Regions from separate parts of the Frankia sp. KB5 genome, predicted to be linked through region 1. Evidence: predicted binding sites of a transcription regulator. Region 1 holds the regulator's gene; the other holds the start of a gene.
What was found. Region 1 encodes LexA, which represses DNA repair genes until DNA is damaged. Its sites were predicted from a motif close to CGAACNNNNGTTCG; they were not measured.
Positions count from the first base shown of each region.

Region 2: a site for LexA is predicted at 2,409-2,422, ahead of ruvC (crossover junction endodeoxyribonuclease RuvC). Genes of this name have one in related genera too.

Region 1 covers NZ_MRUJ01000107.1:15,176-19,382, forward strand. Annotated here, with positions in the region: gene KBI5_RS11980 (vitamin B12-dependent ribonucleotide reductase) at 1-254, opposite strand, end outside; gene nrdR (transcriptional regulator NrdR) at 579-1,124, opposite strand; gene KBI5_RS11990 (LysM peptidoglycan-binding domain-containing protein) at 1,454-1,852, opposite strand; gene lexA (transcriptional repressor LexA) at 2,157-2,927, shown strand; gene hflX (GTPase HflX) at 2,993-4,207, opposite strand, start outside.
Region 2 covers NZ_MRUJ01000004.1:17,531-21,737, forward strand. Annotated here, with positions in the region: gene ruvB (Holliday junction branch migration DNA helicase RuvB) at 1-1,010, opposite strand, end outside; gene ruvA (Holliday junction branch migration protein RuvA) at 1,125-1,868, opposite strand; gene ruvC (crossover junction endodeoxyribonuclease RuvC) at 1,865-2,383, opposite strand; gene KBI5_RS00875 (YebC/PmpR family DNA-binding transcriptional regulator) at 2,487-3,242, opposite strand; gene pdxT (pyridoxal 5'-phosphate synthase glutaminase subunit PdxT) at 3,265-3,864, opposite strand; gene pdxS (pyridoxal 5'-phosphate synthase lyase subunit PdxS) at 3,861-4,207, opposite strand, start outside.

The sequences.
Region 1 (4,207 bases):
GTGCCGGGCGCCCCACGGAAGTACTTGCTGGTAACGATGTTGGAGGCGTTCACCGACCAGAACTGCGGGAATTCCACTCCCCGCTGCTCGAAGTTGACCGAGCCGTCCCGCCAGTTGGTCATGACGACGTCCCGGGACTCCCAGGTGACCTCGTCGTACGGGTGGACGCCGGCGGTGGTACGTGACCGCTGGATCTTCAACCCACTCGCTTTCGCCGCTGACCTGCTCGGCTTCGTGCCGCGGCTGTCGGTCATGACGCTCCTCGTCTTCACTCGTCAGCTTCAACCTTCAACAATGTGTTGTGGGCATCCCCGCCCCAGGCCGCAGCCAGTGGACGTCGGGACGGTGCGGGGCCGGACCTCGACGCACGGCGGTGCCCGCGGGGACGAGCACGCGCACGGCAAACACARGCACGGCGAACGGCACCAGCCAGGTCGAGCCGGGCCGCATGCGTGCCGTCCGGGAGGTCCGCGGTCCTCGCACGGCCGCGACGCGGGATGTCACCCGTCGCCGGCGGGACCGGGCCGGCACGGCGAGCCAGGGCGATGTATGACGCTTTCGGTCGAGCGGTCCCGGCCCTACCTGCTATGCACCTGCTGGGTGCCGATCACCGGCGAGACATCGACGGCGCCACGCGGGACCGGTCGTGCTGGTCCATCCCGCGTGGTGGGAGGTCCGGCGGCCTCGGAGCGCAACGCGGCGATCGCGGACTCGAAGTCAGTCAACGACTCGAAGGCCAGGTACACCGAGGCGAAGCGGAGATAAGCCACCTCGTCGAGCTCACGGAGCGGACCGAGGATCGCCCGGCCGATCGCCTCCGCGGGRACCTCCGCCGACCCCGACGAGCGGACGGCGTCCTCTACCCGCTGCGCCAGAAGCGCGAGATCATCATCCCGCACCGGCCGGCCCTGGCAGGCCTTGCGGACACCGGCGATGACCTTGGCCCGGCTGAACGGCTCGGCCGCCCCACTGCGCTTGCGAACCTGAAGGGACGCCTCCTCCATCGTAGTGAACCGGCGACCGCAGGACAGGCAGGACCGCCTGCGGCGGATCGCCGAACCCTCCTCGGCCTCCCGACTGTCAACGACGCGACTGTCCGGATGCCGGCAGAACGGGCACCGCACGCGCTACGCCTCCTTCGCCCGCGCCGGAGCCGACCGCCCCGGACCGGGGATGAGGGACACCGTTGAGGACCCGGCATCCACGCCGGACAGACCACCTTGTGGATGGACCGCCAGCTCCCCGCGGAAGACCTGTGGAACAACCTGTGGATGACTTACACCCCGGTAAGCACCAGATGTTGTGTCCAAGGTAGCGCACGGCCCCAGAGATGAGGACAGCACCCCCGTATGGTCCGTGTGGTCCGCATCGCACGTGGCACCGCACGTGGACGAAAGACGACGGTGCGCGAGAACCCTGCGCCGAGACACTCGTGGACCCGGGAAGCCGGGCGTCAGGGAAGGAGTAACGACTGGCCCGGGGCGATCAGTGGTGACCGCAGGTGGTTCAGCCGCATCAGCCGGTCCACCATGACCCGGGTGTCGGCGCTCTCGTCGAGCGCCACTGCCACCTCCCACAGCGTCTCCCCCGGCATGACCAGATGGTGCCGCGGCGCCTCCGCGGTATCCGGCCCGGCAATCGACACCCCAGGCATGATCATGATTGCTACCYCCACGACGACCGCCACGACGATCGATACCACCACCACCCGACCCCGCCGGGTCAGCCGGAGCGGCGGGGGTGCGGGCGGGCGACCCGGCGGGGGTGCGGGCGGGCGACCCGGCGGCCGATGACCCACCCGGTCCCTGGCCATCGACAGGTCGACGACCCGCGCCCTGTGTGCGGATCCCACGGCACCCTCCCGTTCCGACGACACCGAACACCGAAGATCGAACCTTCGTTCGATCGAACGCGTGGTCGATTGTCGCATCGGGAACCGGAAACCGCCAGGGACACGCTCGAACAGACGTTTGAGATTCTGCGACCCGCCGGTTACCGTCGAGTCGGTCGGGTGTGAACCGGGCGGTTTCCCCCGGTCACGGACGGCGGCGAGTCGGTGGGTGACCGCTTCCGGAGCGGGACGGTCCGCCGTGCGGTCGCCGGCCGGCCGGTGGCCGCACGGCGGAAGAAAAACGCGACGAGGAGAGCGGTAAGCGATGACTAGCCAAGGCAGGGGTACGCGCCGGGGCGGAACCCGCGGCAACGTGCGAGCCTTTCCCGAAGGCCCCACGGACGCGGGCCTGACCCCCCGGCAGCGCAGGGTGCTGGAGGTCATCCGGGCCGCGGTGGAGCGGCGCGGATATCCGCCCAGCGTGCGGGAGATCGGTGAGGCGGTCGGCCTCACCAGCACCAGTAGTGTGGCTCACCAGCTCAAGGTGCTCGAGGAGAAGGGCTACCTGCGGCGGGACCCGAACCGCCCGAGAGCGATGGAGGTGCTGACCGTCGAGCACCCCCGGCAACGCGCGGATGTGGGCGCGGGCGCGACGACGGTGGCGGGCACGATTCCCATCGTCGGTGAGGCGGCGCCGGGCACCACCGAAGGAAGCAAGTCGGACGCGGCCTACGTGCCGGTGCTGGGCCGGATCGCCGCCGGTGGCCCGATCCTGGCCGAGCAGGCGGTCGAGGACGTCTTCCCGCTACCCAGGGAGATCGTCGGCGAGGGCACTCTGTTCCTGCTCCGGGTCGTCGGCGACTCGATGATCAACGCGGCGATCTGCGACGGTGACTGGGTGGTCGTCCGCCAGCAGCCGGTCGCGGACAACGGGGAGATCGTCGCCGCAATGATCGACGGGGAGGCGACGGTCAAGCGTCTGCGGGTTCGGGACGGCAAGATCTGGCTACATCCGGAGAACTCGGCCTTCGCCGACATCCCCGGTGAGGATGCGACCATCCTCGGCCGGATCGTGGCTGTGCTCCGCAGGGTTTGATGTGGATCGGCCGGCCGCCCGGCGGGCGGCCGGCCGGGTTGCCTCGCGTCTGATCYCTCCTGGGCTCAGGCCCGGTAGGCGTGCAGCTCCGCCGCGAGTCCCGAGGAAACCCGGGCGGACAGCCGGGTACCGGTCTCGGTGTGCTCCATCGTGAGCACCTCGCCGTTCGCGTGCACCCGGGAGACCAAGTCGCCCCGGGTGTAGGGCACGAGCACGCGCATCTCCACGTCGGGATGCGGCACCCGGGCACAGAGCGCGTCGACCAGCGCGGCCAGCCCCTCGCCCGTGCGTGCCGAGACGAACACGGCGTCCGGGGCGAGCTGGCGCAACCCCGCGACGACCGTCGGCTCCACGGCGTCCACCTTGTTGACGACGATCAGCTCGGGAACGCCGCCCGCGTCGATGTCGTTGAGAACCTCGCGCACGGCGGAGATCTGCGCGGCCGGCTCCGGCGATGATCCGTCCACAACGTGCAGGATGAGATCGGCATCGGCGACCTCTTCCAGCGTCGAGCGGAACGCCTCGACGATCTGATGCGGCAGATGCCGGACGAATCCGACGGTGTCGGTCAGGGTGAAGGCCCGGCCGTCCGGCAGGGTCGCCCGCCGCACGGTCGGATCAAGGGTGGCGAACAGCGCGTCCTCGACCAGGACACCCGCGCCGGTCAGCCGGTTGAGCAGCGACGACTTACCGGCGTTGGTGTAACCGGCGATCGCCACGCTGGGGACCTCACCCCGCCGCCGGGCGGAACGCTTGGTCTCCCGCACGGTCGTCATCGCGGCGAGCTCGCGGCGCAACCGCGCCATCCTGGCCCGCAGCCGCCGACGATCGGTCTCGATCTTCGTCTCACCGGGACCACGGGTACCGATGGGCGCCCGGCCGCCGCCACTGGCCGCGGCCCGCGACATCGACTCACCCCACCCACGCAGCCGGGGCAGCATGTACTGCAACTGCGCGAGCTCGACCTGGGCCTTGCCCTCGCGAGAGGTCGCGTGCTGGGCGAAGATGTCCAGGATGAGGGCCGTCCGGTCGATGACCTTTACTTTGACGACCTCCTCCAGCTGCCGCAGCTGACCCGGGGTGAGCTCGCCATCGCAGACCACCGTGTCCGCGCCGGTCGCCGCGACGACCTCGGCGAGCTCGCGGGCCTTGCCCGAACCGACGTAAGTCGCGGCATCCGGCCGGTCGCGACGCTGCACGAGCGCGTCGAGCACCACCGAACCGGCGGTCGTGGCGAGCGCCGCGAGCTCCGCCATGGAGCTCTCGGCCGACCGCGGGGA
Region 2 (4,207 bases), on a different contig from region 1:
CCGAGCGGATCGGTGACGGGGTCCAGACCGAGGTGCTCGAAGGCGGCGGGAGTGGCCATCCGGCCCCGGGCGGTACGGATCAGCAGGCCGGCACGCAGCAGGAACGGCTCGGCCACGTCCTCCACCGTCTCCGGTTCCTCCCCGACCGACACGGCGAGCGTGGTGAGCCCGACCGGACCGCCGCCGAACCGGGTGACCAGCGCCTCCAGCACGGCCCGGTCGAGACGGTCCAGTCCGAGCCCGTCGACGTCGTAGATCCGCAGCGCCGCCTGGGCGATCTCGCGGGTGACCACGCCGTCGGCCCGCACCTCCGCGTAGTCGCGCACCCGGCGCAGCAACCGGTTGGCGATGCGGGGCGTACCACGCGACCGGCCAGCGACCTCGGCGGCTCCCTCGGCGGTGAGGGTGACCCCCAGCAGGCCGGCCGAGCGAGTCAGCACCCGGGCGAGCTCGTCGGCGTCGTAGAAGTCCAGATGGGCGGTGAACCCGAACCGATCCCGCAGCGGGCCGGTCAGCAGGCCCGACCGGGTGGTGGCCCCGACCAGCGTGAATGGCGACACGTCGAGGGGGATCGCGGTCGCGCCCGGGCCCTTGCCCAGGATGACGTCAACCCGGAAGTCCTCCATCGCGGCGTAGAGCAGTTCCTCGGCTGGCCGGGCGATCCGGTGAATCTCGTCGAGGAACAGGACCTCTCCCGGGGAGAGGGCAGTGAGGATCGCGACGAGATCCCCGGCGCGTTCGATCGCCGGCCCACTGGTCATCCGCAACGGAACCTCGAGCTCCTGCGCCATGATCATCGCAAGGCTGGTCTTGCCCAGACCGGGCGGGCCCGACAGCAGGACGTGGTCCGGCGGGCGACCACGCGCCCGCGCCCCCTCGAGCATGATTGTGAGCTGCTCGCGCACCTTACGCTGGCCGACGAACTCGGRCAGGGTGCGCGGACGCAGCCCGGCCTCGAAGGCGCGCTCCTCGGGACTCGCCGCGGCGGACACCAGGCCGTCGTCACTCATGTCCCACCTCCGCGTACCCCCGCCCCTCGACGTACCCCCGCTCCGACCGACCGCCGCCCCGGCTGACCACCGCCCGACGCGGTCGCGCGCCGCATGGCGGCGTCATAACGGCCCTCACCTGCGTAGCACGGCAAGACTCGCGCGCAGCAGGGTCGCGGTGTCGGGCGGAGCGCCGCCGGTTCCCGAGTCGGCCCCGGCCCGGGAACCCGGGGCGCCTTCCTTTCCCGGGACGTCTCCCTTGCCCGGGGCGGCCTGCTCGCCACCGGCTGCGGCGCCCTCGCCGACGGGCGCGGCCAGGACCACGAGCGCCCGGGACACGGCGGCGTCGGCCTCACGACCCGAGTAGCCCAGGCCCACCAGCGCCTCCCGCACGGTCGCCGCGACCCCGACGGCATCGGCCGGCATCGGTTCCGGTCCCGACGTCAGGCGCGGGCCGGGCAGCGGCGCACCGTCACCCGGCGGACCGAGCCGGTCCCGCAGGTCCAGGACGATGCGCTGCGCGCCCTTGCGCCCGATACCGGGGACCTTCGTCAGCACCGCGAGATCCTCCTCGGCGACGGCGCGGCGCACCGTGTCGGGATCGTGCACCCCGAGCACGGCCTGGGCGAGCTTGGGCCCGACCCCGGCCGCGCTCTGCAGGATCTCGAAGACGTCGCGCGCATCGGCGTCGGCGAAGCCGTAGAGGGTCAGCTCGGTCTCGCGCACGATCAGGGTGGTGGCGAGGGAGGCGGACTCCCCCACCCGCAGCCGCGACAGCGTCGACGGCGAGCAGTGGACGAGCAGGCCCACCCCGCCGACCTCGATGACGGCGGACAGCGGGGTCAGCGCGGTGACCGTGCCGGCCAACGACGCGATCATCGGGTGGGTCCGCCCGGCGCGGCGGAACGGAACCGGGCCAGCGCCGGCCCACGCCACAGGTGGCAGAGCGCCAACGCGAGGGCGTCCGCCGCGTCGGCCGGGCGTGGCGCCTCGGTCAGCCCGAGCAATCTGGTGATCATAAAACTGACCTGCGCTTTGTCCGCCCGGCCGCTGCCGGTCACCGCGGCCTTCACCTCACTGGGCGTGTAGAGACCCACCGGCAGGCCTCGCCGGGCGGCCAGCACGATGGCGACCGCCCCGGCCTGCGCGGTGCCCATCACGGTACGCATGTTCGCCTGGCTGAAGACCTTCTCGACCGCGACCGCCTCCGGGCGGGTGCGATCGAGCCAGGCGTCGATGCCATCGGACACGGCGCACAACCGTTCGGCGACCTCGGCGGTGGCGGGGGTGCGCACCACCCCCACCTCGACCAGGTGGGCCCGGATGCCGAGGCCACCGTCGACGACCCCCAGGCCACACCGGGTCAGCCCCGGATCGACCCCCAGCACCCGCATCCACCCTCCCGACCGCACGTTCACAAGAACATTCGTTCGATTCTAGGGGCGGCGGCACAACCGGACATCCACGACACGCCCAACAGATCGCCCGAGAGGACGATCAGCTGCCGACGAGCTCCATCACGTCATCGGAGATGTCGGCATTGAACCAGACGTTCTGGACGTCATCGAGATCCTCGACCGCCTCGATGAGCTTGAGGACCTTGGCGGCGGGTTCGGCCTCCAGCGACACGCTCACACTCGGCAGCCAGGAGATGTCCGCGGAGGTGACCGCCAGGCCGGCATCGGTGGCGGCCACCCGCACGGCGTGCAGATCGGTCGCCTCGGAGACCACCTCGAAGGCCTCCCCGACGTCGTTGACCTCCTCCGCGCCGGCGTCGAGCACAGCGAGCAGTACGTCGTCCTCGGTGAGGCCGGCGGTCTTCTCGATAAGCACGACACCCTTGCGGTTGAACAGGTACGACACCGACCCCGGGTCGGCCACCGTGCCGCCGTTACGGGTGATCGCCACCCGGACATCCGACGCCGCCCGGTTACGGTTGTCGGTCAGGCACTCCACGAGGATCGCCACCCCGCCCGGGCCGTACGCCTCATAGGTGATGTCCTCGTAGTTCACCCCACCGGCGAGCTCGCCGGAACCCCGCTTGACGGCCCGTTCGATGTTGTCGTTCGGCACGGACTGCGACTTCGCCTTGGCGATGGCGTCGGCGAGCGTCGGGTTGCCCGCGGGGTCTCCGCCGCCCGTCTTGGCCGCCACCTCGACCGTCTTGATCAGTTTGGCGAACAGCTTGCCCCGGCGGGCATCGATGACCGCCTTCTTGTGCTTGGTGGTCGCCCACTTGGAGTGGCCGCTCATGACCTGCCTCTCTTGCGCCCGATCATCGACCGGACCCGGACGATCGGACGCTGTCGACGAATAGCCGGTGCACCCGGGCATCACCGGTCAGCTCCGGATGGAACGCGGTGGCCAGCAGCGGTCCTTGGCGGACCGTCACCGGCGCCTCGGCGACACGGGCCAGGACCTCGACCGCGTCTCCTGCCTTTTCTACCCATGGTGCCCGGATGAAGACCGCGTGCACAGGTGGCCCCGCCACCCCGACGACCTCGAGGTGTGCCTCGAACGAGTCCACCTGCCGGCCGAAGGCGTTACGCCGGACGACGATGTCCAGTCCGCCGATCAGTGGTTGATCCGGCCGACCGCCCACGACGTCCCGCGCAAGCAGGATCATGCCAGCACATGAACCGAACACGGGCAACCCCGCGGCCACCGCCGCCCGCAACGGCTCCAACAGCTCGAACACGCGCAGCAACCGGCCGATCGTGGTGGATTCACCTCCGGGCAGGACGAGCCCGTCGACCTCGGCGAGCTCCACCGCGTGGCGCACCGCCACCGGCCGCGCGCCGGCCTCGGTGAGCGCCCGGGCGTGCTCGCGCACATCCCCCTGCAACGCGAGGATGCCGATCCGCGGGCCACTCACCAGCCGCGGTCGGCGTAGCGGGCTTCCGGGGGAAGCTCGGTGACGTTGATGCCCACCATCGCCTCGCCAAGGCCCCGGGAGACCTTCACCAGAACGTCGGGGTCCTTGAACATGGTGGTCGCCTCGACGATGGCCCGAGCGCGGCGCGCCGGGTCCCCGGACTTGAAGATCCCGGACCCGACGAACACCCCGTCCGCGCCGAGCTGCATCATCAGCGCCGCGTCCGCCGGGGTGGCGATACCGCCGGCGGTGAACAGCACGACGGGCAGCCGACCGAGCCGGGCCACCTCGGCGACCAGCTCGACCGGGGCGCGCAGCTCCTTGGCCGCCGCGTAGAGCTCCT